Regions from separate parts of the Mesorhizobium sp. WSM4823 genome, predicted to be linked through region 1. Evidence: predicted binding sites of a transcription regulator. Region 1 holds the regulator's gene; each other region holds the start of a gene.
The links. The regulator PhoB, encoded in region 1, activates phosphate uptake and scavenging genes when phosphate is short. The targets are predictions, from matches to a motif close to TGTCATNNANCTGTCAT.

Region 1 (7,261 bases):
AGACTGACCCGAGGGTCGGCACAAAGGCTCTATTTTTTCGAGCCTCGAAAAAACACTGATCCAACGCCGAAGCGCTGTCAACATCAATTCTGATGGATTTTGATGGCTTTCCGGCTTTTTTTCGAGCCTCGGAATAAACCGTGACAGCGGCTTCTGCTTCTGCCACTATTTGTCCGACATTATCGACGGCTTCCGATTTATGAGTCGCCGCGGTGACAGGGAGGAAGCAACAGGATGTCGGTTGGAATCCGTCATGACGATTTGCGCCGGCGCAACCGGGCGATGGTGATTTCGGCCGTACGCCGGGCCGGCCAACCATCGCGAACCGAGATCGCGGCAACCACCGGCCTCAGCCATTCGACGATATCGGCGATCTGTTCAGACCTGATCCAGGAAAGCATCCTGACCGAGAGCAGGGCGAGCGAGGCCGTTTCGCTGAAACGCGGCCGGCCGCAGGTCGGCCTCGGCCTCAATCCGGAAGCGGCAGCGGTGTTGGCCGTCGTGTTGTCGCTGAATTTCCTGTCGGTCGCCGTCATCGATTATGCCGGACAAGTCGTCGCCGAGGAACAGCGCCGGCTGGACACGCTGACCATGTCGCGCGACGAGCTGATCGGCGAATGTGTCGCCATCGTCCGGCGACGGCTCGAAGATCCCGGCCTCGACGTCCAAAGCGTCGCCCGCATCGCACTGGCGATCCAGGGTATTACCGATTCCCATGCGCGCGCCATGTTGTGGTCGCCGATCACGCCGCAAACGAACATCGCTTTCGCCGACATTCTTGAACGCGAATTCGGCATCCCGGCCATCATGGAAAACGACTGCAACATGATGGCCGTGGCGCTGCGCTGGCGCGACCCGGATCGCTACCGCAACGATTTCATCGCCATCCTGCTCTCACACGGCATCGGTATGGGGTTGGTGTTGAAAGGCGAATTGTTCACCGGCACCCATTCCTCAGGCGGCGAATTCGGCCACATGATCCATCGGCCGGGCGGCGCGCTTTGCCGCTGCGGACGGCGCGGCTGCGTCGAAGCCTATGCCGGGAACTACGCCATCTGGCGCAATGCAAGGCAATTGAGCGAGAATGCCGAACCGGTCGCCGATGTCAGCGATGCCGACATGCGGGCATTGGCGGCACGGGCGCGCGAGGCGGACGGACCGGAGCGCGAAGCCTACCGCAAGGCCGGCGAAGCGCTCGGCTTCGGGCTAGGCAGCCTGTTCGCGTTGATAGATCCAGCGCCGGTCGCCATGGTCGGCGCCAGCGCTGCCGCCTTCGACCTGATCGAGCCGGCCCTGCGCGAAGCCATCGCCCAGACCGCCGGCGGCCAGCATTCGGGTTCCATTTCCTTCGACACCGAGCCGAACGAATTGCCGCTGATCCGCGAAGGCTGCGCCATGCAGGCGCTGAATTTCGTCGACCAGGAGATTTTCGCGCCGGGCGCGCAAGGAAAGTCCGGCACGAGCAGGAAGGACGTGGCCTGAGTTGACCCGAAAGAGCGCGCGAATTCCTAACTTCGTCATCCCTGGGCGAAGCAGGAGCGAAGCTCCGTCGCGGAGACCCTGGGATCCATGCCGTAACCTTAGCCGAGGAGTGCAGCGGAGCAGAATTCTGGATCGCAGCAGCGCACTTAAGTCGCCGCATGGATCCTGGGGTCTGCGCCGCGTCGCTTCGCTCCTTGCTCCGCCCCAGGATGACGAGTGAGGAGCGTTTCGGCTAATCGCAGAGCATGCGATCCGCACGCCCGACCTGTCAGAACTTACGCGCCGAGGAACTAATCTTCCCTGATCGCATAGCCCGCGCCGCGGATGGTGCGGATGACATCGGGCATGCGACCATTGTTGACCGCCTTGCGCAACCGCCCGACATGGACGTCCACCGTGCGTTCATCGATGTAAATCGTCTCGCCCCAGACATTGTCGAGCAACTGGCTGCGCGAGAAGACGCGACCGGGGTGCCGCATCATGAATTCGAGCAGCCGGAATTCGGTCGGCCCGAGCCGGATCTCGCTCTTCTTGCGGTAGACCCTGTGCGATTCGCGATCGAGCATGATGTCGCCGACCTTCAGCACGCTGGACAGCACTTCCGGCTTGGCGCGGCGCAGCAGCGCCTTGACCCGGGCCATGAATTCCGGTGTCGAGAACGGCTTGACCAGATAGTCGTCGGCCCCGGTCGAGAGGCCGCGCACCCGGTCGCTCTCCTCGCCGCGCGCGGTCAGCATGATGATCGGCAACCGCTCGGTTTCGGGACGCACCCGAAGACGCCGGCAAAGCTCGATGCCGGAAACTGCCGGCACCATCCAGTCGAGCACCAGAAGATCGGGCACGTTTTCCTGCAGCCGGATTTCGGCCTCGTCGCCGCGTGTCACCACCTCGACCTGATAGCCTTCGGATTCCAGATTGTAGCGGAGGAGGACGCCCAGCGGCTCTTCATCCTCCACCACCATGATGCGCGGCGCGATCATCGATCGGTCACCCCCGTCATGTCGCCGGCGCCGTCGTCGTTTCGTCGAGCTTCGGGCGATCCGCCGGCAATTGCTGTCCGGTCACGACATAGTAGGCGTTTTCGGCGATGTTGGTTACATGATCGCCAATACGCTCGAGATTCTTGGCGCAGAACAGAAGATGCGTGCAGGCGGTGATGTTACGAGGGTCCTCCATCATGTAGGTCAGGAGCTCCCGAAAAACCGCCGTGTATTTGACATCGACCTTCTCGTCGGCGGCGCGTAGTTCCTTCAACGCGTTGGCGTCTCGCGACACGTAGTGCTCGACCACGCCACGGAGCTGTTCGAGAACGAGATCCGCCATTGCGTCGATACCATGCGAGAGATTACGCGGCGTGGCGCTCTGTCCGACTGCGCTGACCCGCTTGGCTATGTTCTTGGCCAGGTCGCCGATGCGCTCCAGATCGCCGGCCATCCGGATTGCGCCAACCACGGCGCGCAGGTCTTGCGCCATCGGCTGCCGCTTGGCGATCAGTGTGATCGCGCTGTCGTCGAGCTCGCGCTGCCGGGCATCCATGATGGCATCGTCCGAGACGACGCGCTGCGCCATCGCATTGTCTGACGCGAGCAATGCGCGGATCGACGCAGCTACCATCGCGGCGGCAAGCTCGTCCATGTCACGGATCAGCCTGTCGATGTGTTCCAATTCCTCGTCGAAGGAGGCGACGGTATGTTCACCCATGATGCTGTCCTCGTGTTCGAATTCGCCGCCGGACCGCTCAGCCGAACCGGCCGGTGATGTAGTCCTGGGTGCGCTTGTCGTCGGGGTTGGTGAACATCTTGTCGGTCGCGCCTTCCTCGACCAGATAGCCGAGATGGAACATCGCCGTTCGCTGCGACACGCGCGCTGCCTGCTGCATCGAATGGGTGACGATGACGATCGTGTAGTTTTGACGCAGCTCGTCGATCAGCTCCTCGACGCGGGCGGTGGCGATCGGATCGAGCGCTGAGCAGGGCTCGTCCATCAGGATCACTTCCGGCGACACCGCGATGGCGCGCGCGATGCACAGGCGCTGCTGCTGTCCGCCGGAAAGGCCGGTGCCCGACTCGAGCAGGCGATCCTTGACCTCGTTGAACAGGCCGGCCTTCTTCAGGCTCGATTCGACGATGCCGTCCAACTCCGCCTTGCTCCTGGCCAGACCGTGAATGCGCGGACCGTAGGCGACGTTTTCGTAGATCGACTTCGGAAACGGGTTCGGCTTCTGGAACACCATGCCGACGCGAGCCCGCAGCTCGACGACGTCGATTTTCGGGTCGTAGACATCCTCGTTGTCGAGCGTGATCTTGCCGCTTACCCGTGCGATGTCGATCGTGTCGTTCATTCGGTTCAGGCAACGCAGAAAGGTCGACTTGCCGCAACCCGATGGGCCGATCAACGCCGTCACCTGGTTCTCGCGGACATCGAGATCCACGTCGAACAGAGCGCGCTTCTCGCCATAATGAACAGAGACCTTTTCGCCCTTCATCTTGATCGAAGGTTCGTTGGTTCCGCTATTCAGTTTCTGTTCGACGCTGGCTTCCGTCATGATGTTCATATCCTCTAACTCCTTACCAGCGCCGCTCGAAGCGCCTGCGCAGTATCACCGCTATGGCATTCATGATGACCAAAAACACCAGCAAAATCAAAATCGCCGCCGAAGTCTTCTGCTGGAATCCAGCTTCCGGGAAATCGGCCCACATGAATATCTGCACCGGCAGGATCGTCGCGGGATCGGTGAAGCCGCCGGGAATGTCGACAATGAAGGCGACCATGCCGATCATCAGCAACGGCGCGGTTTCGCCCAGCGCATGCGCCATGCCGAGGATGGTGCCGGTCATGATGCCCGGCATCGCCAGCGGCAGGACGTGATGGAATACGGTCTGGACCTTGGACGCTCCGATGCCAAGAGCTGCCTCGCGGATCGACGGTGGCACCGCGCGCAGCGAAGCGCGTGAGGCGATAATGATGATCGGCAGGGTCATCAATGCCAGCACCATGCCGCCGACCACCGGGGCCGAGCGCGGCAGGCCGAAGAAATTCAGGAATACGGCAAGTCCAAGCAGGCCGAAGACGATCGAGGGCACCGCCGCCAGATTGTTGATATTCACTTCGATGATCGTCGTCAGTCGATTCTTGGGTGCAAATTCCTCAAGATAGATCGCCGCCGAAACACCGATCGGGAATGCGATGGCGAGCGTCACGATCATGGTCAGGAACGAACCGACGACCGCGCCCCAGACACCAGCCAATTCCGGCTCGCGGCTTGCGCCGGTGAAGAAGAAGATCGAGTTGAACCGGCTTTCGATCAGGCCGGCGCTCTTCAGCGTATCGAGCCAGACGATCGTCTTGTCCGAAATCTTTCGCGATGCTTCCGGCGTATTGATGACGCGCAGGAATGCCTGGCCACTCGCGGCGGGCGTCGTGCTGTCGAGCGCCTCGATCACCGTGCCCTTTGCGATCGCCGTCCCGTTGGCCCCAGGCGACAGCGCGGTCAGCTTGACCGTGCCGCCATTGAACGCGACCAGCAGCGACGACGCGCCGCTCGTCAGCATGAGCATGCCGTTTTCGCCTTCGGTCGCACCATGGCCGCGCGCCAGCGCCAGCATGGCATCGTCGCCGAAGGTCAGATCGATGTCGCCGCTGGTTTGCGAAGGCGTGACGCTTGTCGAAATCGCTTCGTCCGAACCGACGTCGGCAAGCAAACCCTTGAGATAAAGATCGGCAAAATCGTCAAGTGGGACCGCATAGTCCACCGTTTTTCCGAGCATCCCCGGATCAGCAGCGATATCTTTGCGCAGGAACACGCCTGTGCCCGTGGAAATCAACCCGCGCAGCAGGCGCTTGTCCTGACGGCTCGTCACATCCGGAAATTTTGCCGTAAGCGCTTCCTGGGCGATGGCGTCGTAGTTGACGGCATCGAGTTTCGCCGGGTCGACCTTGGCCGCCGAAAGATCGATCGGCAGCGTCAAATAGTTCTGCCGCAGCGCCGGGATCGCCTGCGTGACGATCGTCGACAGAAGCAGCACAAGGAAGAGGCCGGCCAACGCGACGGCTGCGGCGCCAAGCCATTTGAACCACGTTTCCGTGCGGTAACGGCCCTTCAGCCGCGCCTTCGCGGCATCGTCGGTATGAATGCTGACGGGGCGTCCGACGACGCCGAATGACGAGATCGCATCAGTCATATTGTTCTCGGTATTTCTGGACGACGCGCAAAGCGACGATGTTGAGGGTAAGCGTGATGCAGAACAGCACCAGGCCGAGCGCGAAGGCTGCAAGCGTCTTGGCGCTGTCGAACTCCTGATCGCCCACAAGCAGCGTCACGATCTGCACCGTCACGGTGGTGACGGCTTCGAGCGGGTTCGCCGTGAGATTAGCTGCCAGCCCCGCCGCCATGACCACGATCATGGTTTCACCGATTGCGCGGCTGACGGCGAGCAGCATCGCCGAAACGATGCCCGGAAGGGCCGCGGGAAGGATCACCTTTCGGATGGTTTCAGACTTGGTCGCGCCGAGGCCGGCGGAACCGTCCCTCAGCGATTGCGGAACGGCGTTGATCACATCATCGGAAAGCGAGGAAACGAAGGGAATGATCATGATGCCCATGACCACGCCTGCGGCGAGCGCGGATTCTGACGCAACGTTGAGGCCCAGGCTTTCGCCGAGACCACGGAAGTAGGGTGCAACCGTCAGCGCGGCGAAGAAGCCATAGACGACAGTCGGAATGCCGGCGAGGATTTCCAGCACCGGCTTTGCGACCGCGCGGACGCTTTTGGAAGCGTAATCCGAAAGATAGATCGCAGCCATCAGCCCGATGGGCGCAGCTACCAGCATGGCAATGAAGGTGATGAGCAACGTGCCGGCAAAGAGCGGCACCATGCCAAAAATGTCCTGGTTGACCGCCCCGGCTTCCGCTCCGGCGCCGGTAAAGGCGCTCTGTGGCGACCAGTGCGTGCCGAACAGGAATTTATAGAGCGGCACCTGTTGGAAGAACCGCAAGGATTCGAAGATGAGCGACAGGACGATGCCGATCGTCGTCAGGATCGCGACCGCCGAACAGGTGATCAAGAATGCGCGAAGAACGCGCTCGACCACGTGGCGCGCCCGGTAGGCCTGTGCGATGCGCGAATAGGCCCAGTAAAATCCGGACGCGGAAAGCAGAAGCGCGACGGCCCAGATGATCCAGGCGCTGGTCGCATGGATCGATTTGTAGACGGCCGCGGCTGCCTCTTTCGTAGGATCGGCGAAGCCGACAAGCCCGCCAAAGGCCATCGCACGAGCGTCGCGGATGAAAGCTTCGACTTGCGGAATGCCCATTCCCGACAACTCGGCGGAGAAGCGGTCGGCGACGATTGACGATTCAATTCCCGGCGTCACCATCGACCACAACACGATCGCAAGCAGCGCGGGACCGGCAGCAAAGAGCGCCAGAAACATGCCATGCTGCCCAGGCAGCGAATGCAGCCGCGCGACGTCGCCATTGACACTGGCAATGGCGCGTGTGCGGCCTATCCAATAGGCCGCAGCAGCCAAAACTAACAGAAGAACAACGAGATAACCGACCATGATTCAGGACGTCCCCTCGACCGCCGGCCATCCACCGGCTCAAAGCACGGGACGTTGGTCCCGCGCTTTGTGCTTTAGAGCATGAGGATCAGAGCGGATATTTGCCCGGACCCCGAAAAAATCAGGAGCCCATGCCCTTCAGGGCCTTGGCGTTTTCGGCCCACGTGGCGCGCTCGGCGTCCGGCAGCGGGATCAGACCCTTGTCGGCCAGATAACC
Region 2 (7,261 bases), on a different contig from region 1:
AACCTTGCAGGCAAGATCCTCCACCTCGAACTCGGTGATACGCTTGGCTGCGCTGCGGCCGGTCAGAAGCTCCTTCCAGCTATGCTCGAAGCCCATGCCGAACGGCGAAAGCAACCCAAGGCCCGTGACGACGACACGCCTCATCGCAGGTCCTCCTCGGTGATGACTGCAAATAGCGTCAGGCCGAAGCCTTGTCGATGTACTTCACTGCATCGCCAACAGTCAGGATGGTTTCGGCCGCATCGTCCGGAATCTCGACGCCGAACTCTTCTTCGAACGCCATGACGAGCTCGACCGTGTCGAGGCTATCCGCGCCCAGATCATCGATGAAGCTCGCCTGCTCCGTCACCTTGTCGGCATCGACGCCAAGGTGCTCGATAACGATCTTCTTGACGCGCTCTGCGGTGTCACTCATTTGGGCATCCTCGTCTTTTGTTTGTCTGTCTTCGTTAGCGGGCAGAATGCCGCTAATCAAGCTGAAAGATGGTCCTGCCGGAAACGCAATGGCACCGGACCGGTTTTTGCCCGAACCGCCGGGTTGCGGGCCGCATTACACGAAAATCGGCCTGGGTCCAAGGCGAAAAGGGGGTGTTTTCCCGCAACCGTCAAATCATCGCCATGCCGCCATTCACGTGAATGGTCTGGCCGGTGACATAGGCAGCTTCGTTGGATGCGAGGTAGGCGACGGCGGAAGCGACCTCGGCGCTGGTGCCCATGCGCCGTGTCGGGATCGCCGCCATGATCGCCTCTTTCTGCTTATCGTTGAGCTTGTCGGTCATCGCCGATTCGATGAAGCCAGGGGCGACGCAGTTGACGGTGATGTTGCGGGTGGCGATCTCCTGCGCCAGCGACTTGGAAAAGCCGATCATGCCGGCCTTGGAAGCGCAATAATTGGTCTGGCCGGGATTGCCGGTGACGCCGACGACCGAAGTGATGTTGATGATGCGGCCGTGCCGGCGCCGCATCATCGGATGGGTGAGTTCGCGGGTCAGCCGGAACACGGCGGTCAAGTTGACTTCAAGCACGCTATCCCAGTCGGCGTCCGCCATGCGCACGAACAGCCCGTCCTTGGTAATGCCGGCGTTGTTGACGAGAATGTCGACGCCTTCGAGATCGGCCTCGGCCTTCTGGCCGAGCGCCTTGACCTCGTCGCGGTTGGAAAGGTTCGCCGGGAACAGCTTGACCCGGTCGCCGAGCTCGGCGGCCAGCATCTCCAGCTTTTCGACGCGGGTGCCATGCAGCCCGACGATGGCACCCTGCGCATGCAACACCCGGGCGATCGCCTCACCGATGCCTCCCGACGCGCCTGTGACGAGCGCCTTGCGGCCAGTCAATTCGAACATGTCTTGTCTCCTGAGCTAAGAGAACACCCTTCACATGGGTGGGGTCAAATCGTGGTCGGTTATACGAGCGCCGCCAGTGCCGCCTCGACTTCCGCCGGCGTGCCGACGGCGCCAGTGGCGATATCGCGGTTGATGCGCCTCGCCAGTCCCGACAGCACCTTGCCGGCGCCCACCTCGTAGAGTGTCGCAACGCCATTCGCGCCGAACCACTCCACCGTTTCACGCCAGCGCACGCGGCCGGTCACCTGTTCGACAAGGCGGCGGGCGATTGCGTCCGGATCGCTGGACGGGGTGACCGACACGTTGGAGACCACGGGCGCCAACGGCGCGTTCTTCGTCACCCCGGCCAGCGCCTCGCGCATGATCTCGGCCGCCGGTGCCATCAGCGCCGAATGGAAGGGCGCCGAGACCTGCAGCATCAGCGCCCGCTTGGCGCCCTTTTCCATGCACAGTCTCGCCGCCAGTTCGACCGCCGCCCTGGCGCCGGAGATCACCAGTTGGCCACCGCCATTGTCGTTGGCGATCTGGCAAACTGAATCTTTGGCCGCTTCACCGCAGGCGTCTTCGACATCGGCGTGTTCCAGCCCGATGATCGCCGCCATGGCGCCTTCACCGGCCGGCACAGCCGCCTGCATGGCGTTGCCGCGGATACGCAAGAGCCGGGCTGCATCGGCGACCGAAACGAAACCGGCGGCGGCAAGTGCCGAATATTCGCCGAGCGAGTGGCCGGCGACATAGTCGACCTTGTCCCTCAGCGAGAAGCCGCGCGATTCCAGCGCCCGGATCGCGGCGAGCGACACAGCCATCAGCGCCGGTTGGGCATTGGCGGTCAGCGTCAGCCTCTCTTCCGGCCCTTCCCAGATCAGTTTCGACAGGTTTTCGCCAAGCGCGTCGTCAACCTCTTCGAAGATCTTCCGCGATTCCGGAAAGGCGTCGGCGAGATCCTTGCCCATGCCGACCGCCTGGCTGCCCTGTCCCGGAAAGGTGAATGCGATGGCCATCTGTGGCTCCCAAGCGCTGATTTTTCCTGCCTGTGACGCAAGGCGGGCGGGCAAGTCAAGTCCGTCAGCGACCCAACCCGGCCGGCTCCGGCTCGGCATCGCTGGCCGAGTGACTGTTCCAAAAGGCTTTTTGTCGATCACTCATGATGAAAATCGCTCACGATTCGTTTGCTGGCTCTTCTTATTTTAGCCACAGGCGCTAGCTTTTCGTGACATATCGATGACAGCTCAGTGACGCTTTTGTGTATGGTCGGGGGAAATTGTAGGTTGGCAAGGACTAGGAAACGCGCCGGCAGAGCCGCGCCACAGTTTCTGGAAGGCGATCCGGCCACCGGCTATCTGCCAGGCCGGAAATGGCCTGTTATCCGCTACGGGCTCGTCAGCCTGCTTGCGGCCGCTGTCCTGGTGTTTGCGATCGAGCTGATCGTGCGCGGCGACTTTGCCGGCACCGTCGCCTTCTTCCTGCAGCCTTTCAAACCGGGCTGGACCACCATCATCATTTTCGCGTTGATCCTGATCGGTCTCGACGCCGTGCTCGGCCGCAGTCACCAGAGTCTGATGATCGTCGCGCCGCTGACGCTGGCGCTGGCCTTTGTCGGCCATCAGAAATCGCTCTATCTCGGCGATCCGCTCTATCCGACCGATTTCTTGTATTCACGCCAGATCGTGGCGCTGATGCCGCTTCTGGTGCGCGAACGCCCGGGAACCGCCCTCGCCTTGGCGGTTGGTATCATTGGCGGCCTGTCGCTGCTCGTCTATGGCTGGCGGCTATGGCGGCGCCGGGTGCCGGCGCTCAGCCGCAAGGGGCGCCTGGCCCGGCTGACGCTGACCGTGCCGCTGCTCGCCTTCTTCGTCTCGATCATGGATTACGCCACCTTCTCGTGGACGCGTGACCGGTTGCAGATCATCCCGATCATGTGGGATCAGAAGGAAAACTACGCCTCCAACGGCTTCGCGCTGGCCTTCGCGCTCAACGTGCCGATGGCCCATGTCTCGGCGCCTGCGGGCTATTCCGACAAGTCGATCGCAGCGATCGACAGGCCCGACGTGACGGCATCGGTACCGGCCGAGAAGCCCGACATTATCATCGTCATGAGCGAATCCTTCTGGGATCCGACCGAGTTGCCCGGCGTCGCCATTACGCCCGATCCGATTCCCAATGTGCGGGCGCTGCGCTCGGGTTCGATGTTCTCGCCTGAATTCGGCGGCATGACCGCCAATGTCGAGTTCGAGGCACTGACCGGCTTTTCCAACGCCTTCCTGCCGGCCGGAAGCATCCCCTACCAGCAATATGTCCGCGCGCCCGTGCCGTCGATGGCGACGTTCCTGAAGAGCCAGGGCTATGAGACGCGCGCCATCCATCCGGGCACGAGCTGGTTCTGGAACCGCACACCCGTCTATGCGGATTTCGGCTTCGACGACTTCAAGTCGGAAGAAAACCTGCCGTACCTCGAAAAGCGCGGGCCGCTGGCCTCGGACGCAGCGATGACCGACGAGATCATCCGCGAGGCCGACGCCACCGACGATCCGTTCTTCCTCTTTGCCGTCAGCCTGCAGAACCACGGCCCCTACGAGCCGAATCGCTACTACAATCCGACCCACAAGGTGCAGGCGCCGACCAGCCAGTGGGCGAAGGATTCGCTGCTGAGCTTTACGGAGGGCGCAGCCGACGCCGACAAGGGCCTCGGGCGCCTTGTCGAATGGGCGAAGAACCGCCGGCGCCCGACGGTCATCGCCTTCTTCGGCGACCATCTGCCGCCGCTCGGTCCAGTCTATGTCGAGACCGGCTTCCTCAAGGATAATGTCGCGCCGCGCAAAGAACCACCTGACCAAATGCTGCTGCACCACCAGACGCCGCTGGTCGTATGGTCGAACCGCACCGGGCCAGCCGAGGAGATGGGCGCAGTAAGCCCTGCCTTCCTGCCCTACCATATCCTGACCGCGGCTGGGATCAGCCATCCCTATTACACCGGCTTTCTCGGCCAGATGCGCGAGCATTACCGTGTCGTCGACCGCAATCTGCTATTGACGCCGGCCGGCGAGGCCACGCCGGATTGGGCGCGCAAGAAGGAAATCGACCCTGCCATTCGCGATTTCCGTCTGCTGCAATATGATATGATGTTCGGCAAGCGCCGAGCGGCGCCCGACTTCTTCCCGGAAACAGTGAATAAGCTCCCGCATACAAGCTGAAGCTGTCGCGACATGTCGTCCTGCGGCGGTGGGTCTTCGGACTCGCCCTTGCCATCCAGCCGGATTCCTGTATAGACGCCCGCAATCTGCCGGTCCTTGCTGGGGGCTGAACGGAGGGCCGGAGGTTTTTCGAAACCTTCGTGTGGGGCCAGAAGCGCTTCCGCCTCCCGTGTCTCCGCTCTCGACCGTCTCGTCATGCTCCTTTCTTCCCCGCCTCCTCTAGGGATCGGCGGGTCAGAGAAGTTGCAGAGGCTTTTGCCGCCGGGAACCGGGAGAGAAACGAAGAAAGGCTTGAGAACAATATGGCTCTTTACGAACATGTGTTTCTTGCCCGGCAGGACCTCTCGCAGCAGCAGGTCGATGCGCTTGTCGAACAGTACAAGGGCGTCATCTCAGCGAATGGCGGGTCCGTCGGCCGGGTCGAGAACTGGGGACTGAAGTCCCTCACCTACCGGGTCAACAAGAACCGGAAGGCGTACTACACGCTGATGGACATCACCTGCCCGCCGGCTGCGCTCAACGAGATGGAGCGCCAGATGGGCCTGTCCGAGGATGTGCTGCGTTTCCTCACCATCAAGGTCGATGCGCATGAGGAAGGCCCGTCGGCGATGATGCAGAAGCGCGAAGAGCGCTCTGAACGCGGCGGCTTCGGCGATCGTGACCGTGGCCCGCGCTCGTTCGGTGACCGCGATCGCGGCGACCGTGGCGATCGTCCGCCGCGCAGCTTCGGTGGCGACGCTGGTGCAGACCGTGGTCCGCGCCGTCCGCGCGAAGGCGTTGAAGGGAGTGCAGAATAATGGTCGACATCAATCAAATCCCGACCCGGCGCCCGTTCCACCGCCGCCGCAAGACCTGCCCGTTCTCCGGTGCAAACGCGCCCAAGATCGACTACAAGGACGTACGTCTTCTGCAGCGCTACATTTCCGAGCGCGGCAAGATCGTGCCGTCGCGCATCACCGCCGTCAGCCAGAAGAAGCAGCGCGAACTCGCCAAGGCGATCAAGCGCGCCCGCTTCCTCGGCCTGCTGCCCTACGTGGTTCGCTAACACTCTTCAGCGGGCGGTTCGCCGCCCGCTTCCCACGGCGACGGGCGCCGCAGGGTTGCCATCAAATCCCGGGTTGAGGTGATACCTCTAACTGCCGCGACAGGCAGGACAGCGACATTGGCGGCGACGCCCTCTGCTTCCTGACCTGTTCCAGACAATTCGGCGTCGATGCCAGTGATTTTGGCGCCCAAACGAAGGAACAAAACCATGGATGTCATTCTTCTCGAGCGCGTATCCCGCCTCGGCCAGATGGGCGACACCGTCAAGGTCAAGGACGGATTCGCCCGCAACTTCCTGCTGCCGCAGGGCAAGGCGCTGCGCGCCAACGAAGCCAACAAAAAGAAGTTCGAGGGACAGCGTGCCCAACTCGAAGCCCGTAACCTCGAGCGCAAGTCCGAGGCCATGCAGATTTCGGAAAAGCTCGACGGCAAGAGCTTCATCGCCGTGCGTTCGGCAGGCGAAACCGGCCAGCTCTACGGCTCGGTATCGACCCGCGACATCGCCGAGCTGCTGACCGCGGAAGGCTTTTCGGTCAACCGCAACCAGATCCTGCTCAACCAGCCGATCAAGACCATCGGCCTTACCAATGTGGCGATCGCGCTACATCCGGAAGTCGAGGTCACCATCACGCTCAACATCGCCCGCACGGCCGATGAAGCCGAGCGCCAGGCCAAGGGCGAGACGCTGACCACCGCCGAAGCCATCTATGGCGAAGACATCAACGACAATGCGCGCCCGGATAACTTCTTCGACCCCAATGCCGAGTTCGAAGGCGGCGAAGACAACGGCTGATTGCACTTCATAGGGGTCAGCGCGGCGCCTAAACAATTTCGTCGGCTTCCAGTCATTTCTGGACCAATGCCTGGGCGCCTCGCCCGGGCATTTTTGTGCCAACAGGAACTTTTCGAAACCCTATATGTTGATGCAGAATAGGACAGCTTGTCTGACCGAGAGGGGACAATTGGTCATGAATATTCTGTTGAAACGCGTTCTCGACCGGCTGGTGCGCACCGGAAATCTCAAAGTAACCGGACCGAAGGGCTTCTCGGTCATTTTCGGCGACGGCAGCGGCGAGCCAGTGCACATGCACATCAAGACCGCGCATGCCGAGCGCGCCATTACCTTCGATCCGATGCTGGCGGTGCCGGAAGCCTATATGGACGGCGAACTCGACATACTCGAGGGCGGCGTGCTGGGGGTCATGCGCATCGCTTTCCAGAACATGGGTAGCGGCGGCATCGATGCCACATGGTCGAAGGCGATCGAGGGCCTGCGTCACGCCTTCCGCCGCCTGCAGCAGATCAACACGGCGGCGCGCGCGCGCCGCAACGTGCAGCGCCACTACGATCTGTCGGGCGACCTCTACCGGCTGTTCCTCGACGAGGACATGCAGTATTCCTGCGCCTATTTCGAGCAGCCGGATATGACGCTCGATGAGGCGCAGGCCGCCAAGAAGCGCCACATTGCCGCCAAGCTCAGGCTGAAGGCCGGCCAAACCGTGCTCGACATCGGTTCCGGCTGGGGCGGGCTCGGTCTCTATCTCGCCAAGTCCTTCGACGTGGACGTGCAAGGCGTGACGTTGTCGACCGAGCAGCATGGCGTCGCCACCGACCGGGCACATGCGCAAGGTCTGGAAAACCGCGTGCATTTCGAATTGAGGGATTATCGCGAGCTCAACGAGC
Region 3 (7,261 bases), on a different contig from region 1:
TGTACTGACGATCATATCCTGGCTGGGAAAGGGAATTACGGACGGAAACACCTTGAAACCGTACATGAAATAGCGCTCGTCTTCCCGCGGGTCGAAGCGCTCAACCGCAAAACCCAACAGGCCGGCCGTATCGGCCTGTCGGTAGTCGACAGCAAAAGAGACAGTGTTTGTGCCCGAGACAGCATATATTACATAGCCGTCTACTGAATTTGACCTGAAATGCACGAGAACCCCCTCTTGTTCATCGTTTTTACGGAACGCAGTGAAGTAGATACTACTATAGCATGGAATATGCTTTTATGGCGAAACGAGGCGTGCGACTGCGCGATTGCGGCAGGGGGAGATGCGTCTTCGCATGCCAATGTCCAGAACTGTCAGGAGTGCCATTGACTTCCGGCTGCGCGCACCGACATTCAGCGGATTAAAATCGACAATCCCCCTTTCAAGCAGCCGTTTTCAGCCATGCCATCCATCATTTCCATTTCCGGGGTCACCAAGACCTACGCCACCGGTTTCAAGGCGCTGAAGGAAATCAACCTCGATATCGAGCGCGGCGAGATTTTTGCGCTGCTCGGGCCGAACGGCGCTGGCAAGACGACGCTGATCTCGATCGTCTGCGGTATCGTCAACCGCTCGTCGGGCACGGTCACCGTGGACGGCCACGATATCGGCCGGGATTATCGGGCAGCGCGTAGCCTGATCGGGCTGGTGCCGCAGGAACTGACCATCGACGCGTTCGAGAGCGTATGGGCAACTGTCAGTTACAGCCGTGGCCTGTTCGGCAAGCCGGCCAACCCCGCCTTCGTCGAGAAGGTGCTGCGCGACCTGTCGTTGTGGGACAAGAAGGACGCCAAGGCGATCACCCTGTCCGGCGGCATGAAGCGGCGGCTAATGATCGCCAAAGCGCTATCGCACGAACCGAGGGTGCTATTTCTCGACGAGCCGACAGCCGGCGTCGACGTCGAGCTGCGCCAGGACATGTGGGCGATGGTGCGTCGGCTGCGCGAGGATGGCGTCACCATCATCCTGACCACGCACTATATCGAGGAAGCCGAGGCGATGGCCGACCGCGTCGGCGTCATCAACCGCGGCGAGATCGTGCTGGTCGAAGACAAGGCCGAACTGATGCGCACGCTTGGCCGCAAACGGCTGTTGCTGGAGCTGCGCAGCCCGCTTGCCACCATACCCGAAACGTTTTCGCGCTATGCGCTGGAGCTTTCGCCGAACGGTGACCAACTGACTTATACCTATGACAACCAGAGCGAACGGCCGGGCGTGGCCTCGTTGCTCCGCGACCTTGAGACTGCCGGCATCCAGTTCCGCGATATCGACACGCAAAACAGCTCGCTCGAGGAGATCTTCGTCAATCTGGTGAGGAAGGACGCATGAACCTGCGAGCAGTCTGGGCGATCTACAAGATGGAGATGGCGCGCGCCTTTCGGACCGTGCTGCAGAGCATCGTCTCGCCTGTCATCTCGACGTCGCTCTATTTCGTCGTCTTCGGCTCGGCCATCGGCTCGCGCATCACAGAGATCGACGGCATCAGCTACGGCGCTTTCATCGTGCCGGGGCTGATCATGTTGTCGCTGCTGACGCAGTCGATCTCCAACGCCTCCTTCGCCATCTACTTCCCGAAATTCGTCGGCTCGATCTACGAATTGCTGTCGGCGCCGGTATCCTATCTGGAAATCATCATTGCCTATGTCGGGGGTGCGGCGACCAAGTCGATCATACTCGGCCTGATCATCCTGGCGACCGCGGCGCTGTTCGTGCCGCTGACCATCGAGCATCCGTTCTGGATGCTCGCTTTCCTGGTGCTGACGGCGGTGACGTTCAGCCTGTTCGGGTTCATTATCGGCATCTGGGCGAAGAGCTTCGAGCAGCTGCAGCTGGTACCGCTGCTGATCATCACGCCGCTGACCTTTCTTGGCGGCAGCTTCTATTCGATCGATATGCTGCCCGGCATCTGGCGCACGGTGACGCTGTTCAATCCTGTCCTTTATCTGGTCAGCGGCTTTCGCTGGAGTTTCTACGGCAAGTCCGACGTCTCGATCGGCATCAGTCTCGGCATGACCGTCGTTTTCCTGCTTATCTGCATAGCGGTGGTCGCGTGGATATTCAGGACCGGCTACCGGCTGCGGAACTGACGGTCCCAACTTCGTCATCCCAGGTCTCCGCGGCGTTGCTTCGCTCCGCCCCAGGATGACGAAGGGAAAAGGCTTCGGTCAAGCCCGCTGTGTCGAGGACCTAGAGTGCCTTGATCAGGCGGAGCAATCCCAGCATCTCGATGAAAGTGCCCTTGCGGAAGGCGATGTAGGTCGGCTCCTCGATGCCGTGGAAGCGGCGTTTGAAAGCTGCCTGCCCCTGCAGGTTGAACTTGCTGCGGTTGATCCATGGCGAACCATAGGCGCGCTGGAAGGTGGTGCGCCAGAAGTCGCTTTCGGCAAATCCGCTGGGTCCGATGTCGACGAGCGGCGACAGGCCGAGCGTGACGACGGAGACGCCTTGCTCACGGAAGCGGTCGACTGCGAATTTGGTCAGGCCGATCTCGGCATGCGGCGTGGCGTCGACATGCTTGCGCTTGAACGAGGTGGTGTAGCCGATCACCTTACCGCCGCTGAACAGGGGATCGAAGTCGAGCAAGGCAACGAGATCGCCATCAGGGCCATGCAGGACGAAGCGGCGCATGTCGACGCCGAGATGATCATTGAAGGGGCGGTTGAGGAAGGCCATCTCCCATCGTTTGACGATGCGGTCCGCCCGCCAGTTCTGCGATAGCCGCTGGATCTCGTCGAGAAAGATGGTCCGCTTGTCCTCGGCAAAGGAAAATCCCTTTTTCAATAGCCAACGCTCGGAATAGCGCACGGTTTCGTTGCGCTTTCCGGAAAAATCATGGGCGGGCAGGACCAGCCGCGTATCCACGCCGAGACGGTTGACCTGATATCCGAGCCCGGCCAGCACGCACGCCGTCTGTTCGCCGATCTGCACGAACCACGGGTTATCGGCGGCCTCAACGAAACGCTTGATATAGTCGGGCCGATCGGGCGGATGGACCACTGGGTCGCCGAGCGCGAAATGGTGTTTCATTTTGGTGCCGAAGGCGATGTAGCCGTCAGCGTCACCGAAATAGGAAAGGTTGCGCTGGACGGCGGTCGAATAGGCGAGCGAAAAATTGCCGTGCTGGCGGACCAGCGCCAGGCGCTGGACATGCGTCAGCTCCCGCCGCTCTACCTTCGGCGCTGCGCCCTCGAGCAGGCGGTCGAAATGAATGCGCAAGGAGGCCATTGTCGAGATTCCGCGTCCCGCGCTTCACTACTGGGAGTACCCGCCAGCTCGCGGGCTTCGAATCAATCGCATTGGGCGGTCTGATTATCGATCATATCGCGCATGTGCCCTATAGAGCGCAACTGGGGTGGTGAACACCATGAAATGGTAGCAGCGAGAATTGAACGAAAGCCCAGAAATTGGGTATAAACTGGCAATTGGTCATAAAAATGAGGGGCTTCGGCCGAACCGAAACCCCTCCTTCACGATTTATCAGCGTGGACCCTTGGAGCGAGATGATCTCTAGACCGCGATCTTGCCACCGCCCTGCTTGGTGATGGCGACGACCGACGGCCGCACCGGCATATCGGGCTTGAAGTCGGGCCAGCGGGTCGACAGGTCCTCATAGTAAGAGGGGCGGCCAAACGGCTCCCAGTCTTCGCCGCCATCGGCCGGATGCTGAACTGCAACGAAGGCGGTCTGGTCGTCGGGCGTGAATAGCGGGCCGCACATTTCGGCGCCGATCGGCACGCGGAAGAACAGCTTTGACGTCGCCCGCGCCTCGCCTTCGGTGTCGACGGCCCACAGGCCGTCGGTGCGACCGGTCGCCTTCGGGCCCTGGCCGTCGGTCGAGACCCAGAGCCGGCCGGCCGCATCGATAGCGCAATTATCTGGCATGCCGAACCAGCCATTGGCGGTCGTTGCGGTCGAGAAGGTGGCACCGACTTCGGCCACCGAGGGATCGCCGCATTTCAACAGCACTTCCCACTTGCCCTTGGCAGCAGCGAAATCGCCACCGTCCTCGACGATCTCGATGATGTGGCCGAAGGCGTTTTCGGCGCGCGGGTTGGCGGCGTCGACCTGCTCGGCCTTGCGCTTCGAATTGTTGGTCAGCATGACGTAGACCTTGCCGGTCGTCGGGTTGGGCTGGATGTCTTCAGGGCGATCCATCTTGGTGGCGCCGAGAAGATCGGCGGCAAGCCTTGTCCCGATCAGCACGTCGGCCTGGCTGGCAAAACCGTTTTCGGCGGTCAACGGGCCCTGACCGTGAACCAGCGGCAGCCACTCAAGCGTGCCGTCCTCGGCGAATTTGGCAACGTAGAGCGTGCCGTCGTCGAGAAGATCCATGTTGGCGGCACGGTCCTCGGCGTTGAACGTGCCTGTGGTGACGAATTTGTAGACATAATCGAAGCGCTCGTCGTCGCCGAGATAGAAAACGACGCGGCCGTCCTTGGCGACGATCGATTCGGCACCCTCATGCTTGAAGCGGCCCATGGCAGTGCGCTTCTTCGGCACCGAATTTGGATCGTTGACGTCGACCTCAACGATCCAGCCAAAGCGGTTCGGCTCATTCGGCTCCTTGCCAAGGTCGAAACGGTCGTAATGCGCCGCCCACTCATAGGAGCCCTCGGGAATGCCCAGGCGCTTGTAGTTGGCTGCCTCCGGATGATCGGCCGGCAGTTCGCCGGAGAAATAGCCGTGGATGTTTTCCTCGGCCATGACATAGGTGCCCCAGGGCGTGACACCGCCGGCGCAATTGTTGACGGTGCCGATGACCTTGGTGCCGGTCGGGTCGGCATTGGTCTTGACGCGGTCGTGGCCGGCGACGGGACCTGACAGTGCGATCTCGGTCTTGGAGGTGATGCGGCGGTTGAGCTTGCCGTCGCGCACCACTTGCCATTTGCCCGATACCTTGCGGATCTCGACGACGGTGCCGCCATGCGCGGCCATCTCGACATCGACCTGTTCCTTGCTCAGCGGCGCCTGCTTGGCCTCGCCCTCGACGATGGTGACGAGACCCGGAAACATCAGATGCGGGTTGGTGTATTCGTGGTTGACCACCAGCAGGCCATGCTCGGCCGAACCGTCGAGCGGGATATAGCCGACATAGTCGTTGTTGTAGCCGAACTGTCTTTCCTGGGCCTGCGCCGACTGCTTTGTCGGATCGAATTCCGGCGAATCGGCAAACAGCGGATCGCCCCAGCGCAGCAGCACGTCGGCGTCATAACCCGGCGCGACATGATGCTTGTCGTCGACGCCTGCCTCGACCTCGTCGAACGTGAAGGCCGAGCCGGCGGCGGCGCGGGCATCGTCGGCAAGCATCAGTGCCAGCGGGCTGAGGGTGACGGCAATGGCGGTCGCCGCGAGCGATCCCTGCAGGAACCCACGGCGCGAGAAACGCGCGGCGATGATTTCGCCCATCGTCCCGTTGTCGGTGGGATTGGTTCCTGGCCCATCGTTTTCCTCGAGCAGGCTGGTGCGGAACTGGGCGTCGGTGGCGCGATGTTCAGTCGAGCGATGTTCGTTCATGGGGGCTTGCCTCTGGCTTCTTTGGGATGGCTGGAGCGTCTTGCTTGACTGACCGCTATCGCCAGCAGATCACAGTTTGATGACGTTGCCGGCCAATTCCAGTCCCGATTCCGTGTCGATGATCGGCCCCGCTTGACCGCGACCGACGCTTCGGAAACAAGATCTGCCGCAGGCACGGAAGCACCGCTTCGAGAGGGACAGAAAGTGAGTTTTTGGGGACTGGGGCAGCTCGGCATTTCGACGGTGATCTTCCTGCTGGCGGCGACGGCGGCCAAACAATGGGGGCTGGCGCCGAGCCTCGGCAAGATCATTCTGACCTTGGCGCTCTATTCGCTGGGCAATCTGATCATGCTGAGGCTGATCCGTGAATTCGGCATGTCGGTGTCGTTCAGCCTGTCGGCGGTGATCCAACTGGTATCGGTGAACGTGGTGGCACTGGTCTTCTTCGGCGAGCGCGTCAATGCGTTGCAGGCGACCGGGATCGTGCTCGCCGTCGCAGCGGTGGCGCTGATCACGCTCGGACCCTATCTGCAAAAATTGTAATTGCGAGGGCCGATGAAGAACACCACAACCAAGTTGCTCGGCTGGATCGAATTCCCGGTGCTGCTGGCCGGACTGGTCATTGCCGGTGGACTATGGGGGTTCGAGGAACTGATGGAGGTGGCGCGAGACACCACGCCGCACGCCTTCGACACGGAAATCCTGCTTGCCTTCCGTGAAGCGGGCCAACCCGACGATCCGATCGGACCGCCATGGCTGGAAGGGGCGATGCGCGACATCACCAGCCTCGGCAGCGCCAGTGTGCTCGTACTGATCACGGCTGCGGTGATCGTCTATCTGCTGCTGATCCACAGGCCGGGGCCGGCATTTCTCGTTTTCGTAGCGGTGGCGGGCGGGCAGGCCTTGTCGAGCACGCTGAAGCTCGGAATCGACCGGCCTCGCCCCGAGTTGGTCTCGCATCTCGCCGACGTGGCGACGCTTTCGTTTCCGAGTGGCCATGCGATGTTGTCGGCGGTGACATATTTGACGCTGGGCAGCATGGCGTCGCGCTTCCTGCCCGGGCGAACGACGAAGATCTATGTGCTGTCGCTGGCAGTGCTGACGACGGTGCTGGTCGGCATCAGCCGCGTCTATCTCGGCGTTCATTGGCCGTCCGACGTGCTGGCCGGCTGGTGCGCCGGCTTCGCCTGGGCGATGCTGTGCTGGCTGGCCGCATGGGCGCTACAGCGATGGCGCGGGCAGACCGACGCCTGAACGACGCTGCGGCTAATACTCCTCGAAATTTGCGACAGCCGAGGGCCTGCTTTCCCAGTTAGCGCGCAGGCTCCATGACCTGGGTGCGTGCATGTCTTACATATACATTTTGATGCTTGAAACATGACAATAACGGTATTATACGTAGAAATGCAGACTCAGGCGGGGGTTGTTAGCCGATGATCACTGCCGCGCAGATGCGCGCCGCAAGGGCGCTGGCCGGCATCGATCAGAAGACGCTTGCCGAGCGCGCCGGGGTTTCGCTTCCAACCATCCAGCGCATGGAAGCGAGCGACGGCGTGGTCAGGGGCGTGGTCGACACGCTGATGAAGGTCATCCAGGCCCTCGATGAGGCCGGCGTGGAACTGATCGGCGAGAATCAGGCCAGCGAGCGCGGCGGCAGGGGCGTGCGCCTCAAGCCGGTCGTGCCGAA

Region 2: a site for PhoB is predicted at 2,565-2,581, ahead of AC0L26_RS26740 (LTA synthase family protein). Genes of this name have one in related genera too.
Region 3: a site for PhoB is predicted at 5,643-5,659, ahead of AC0L26_RS14855 (PhoX family protein). Genes of this name have one in related genera too.

What each region holds. Positions count from the first base shown of each region.
Region 1 is NZ_JBVVQL010000003.1:197,922-205,182, forward strand. It holds gene AC0L26_RS09610 (ROK family protein) at 235-1,482, shown strand; gene phoB (phosphate regulon transcriptional regulator PhoB) at 1,773-2,462, opposite strand; gene phoU (phosphate signaling complex protein PhoU) at 2,479-3,183, opposite strand; gene pstB (phosphate ABC transporter ATP-binding protein PstB) at 3,221-4,036, opposite strand; gene pstA (phosphate ABC transporter permease PstA) at 4,050-5,663, opposite strand; gene pstC (phosphate ABC transporter permease subunit PstC) at 5,656-7,044, opposite strand; gene AC0L26_RS09640 (PstS family phosphate ABC transporter substrate-binding protein) at 7,166-7,261, opposite strand, start outside.
Region 2 is NZ_JBVVQL010000014.1:83,577-90,837, forward strand. It holds gene fabF (beta-ketoacyl-ACP synthase II) at 1-144, opposite strand, end outside; gene AC0L26_RS26725 (acyl carrier protein) at 179-415, opposite strand; gene fabG (3-oxoacyl-[acyl-carrier-protein] reductase) at 606-1,343, opposite strand; gene fabD (ACP S-malonyltransferase) at 1,403-2,344, opposite strand; gene AC0L26_RS26740 (LTA synthase family protein) at 2,591-4,534, shown strand; gene rpsF (30S ribosomal protein S6) at 4,837-5,331, shown strand; gene rpsR (30S ribosomal protein S18) at 5,331-5,579, shown strand; gene rplI (50S ribosomal protein L9) at 5,787-6,371, shown strand; gene AC0L26_RS26760 (class I SAM-dependent methyltransferase) at 6,547-7,261, shown strand, end outside.
Region 3 is NZ_JBVVQL010000004.1:582,045-589,305, reverse strand. It holds gene AC0L26_RS14875 (phospholipase D-like domain-containing protein) at 1-117, opposite strand, end outside; gene AC0L26_RS14870 (ABC transporter ATP-binding protein) at 463-1,389, shown strand; gene AC0L26_RS14865 (ABC transporter permease) at 1,386-2,147, shown strand; gene AC0L26_RS14860 (phosphatidylglycerol lysyltransferase domain-containing protein) at 2,248-3,285, opposite strand; gene AC0L26_RS14855 (PhoX family protein) at 3,568-5,574, opposite strand; gene AC0L26_RS14850 (hypothetical protein) at 5,779-6,117, shown strand; gene AC0L26_RS14845 (phosphatase PAP2 family protein) at 6,130-6,828, shown strand; gene AC0L26_RS14840 (helix-turn-helix domain-containing protein) at 7,008-7,261, shown strand, end outside.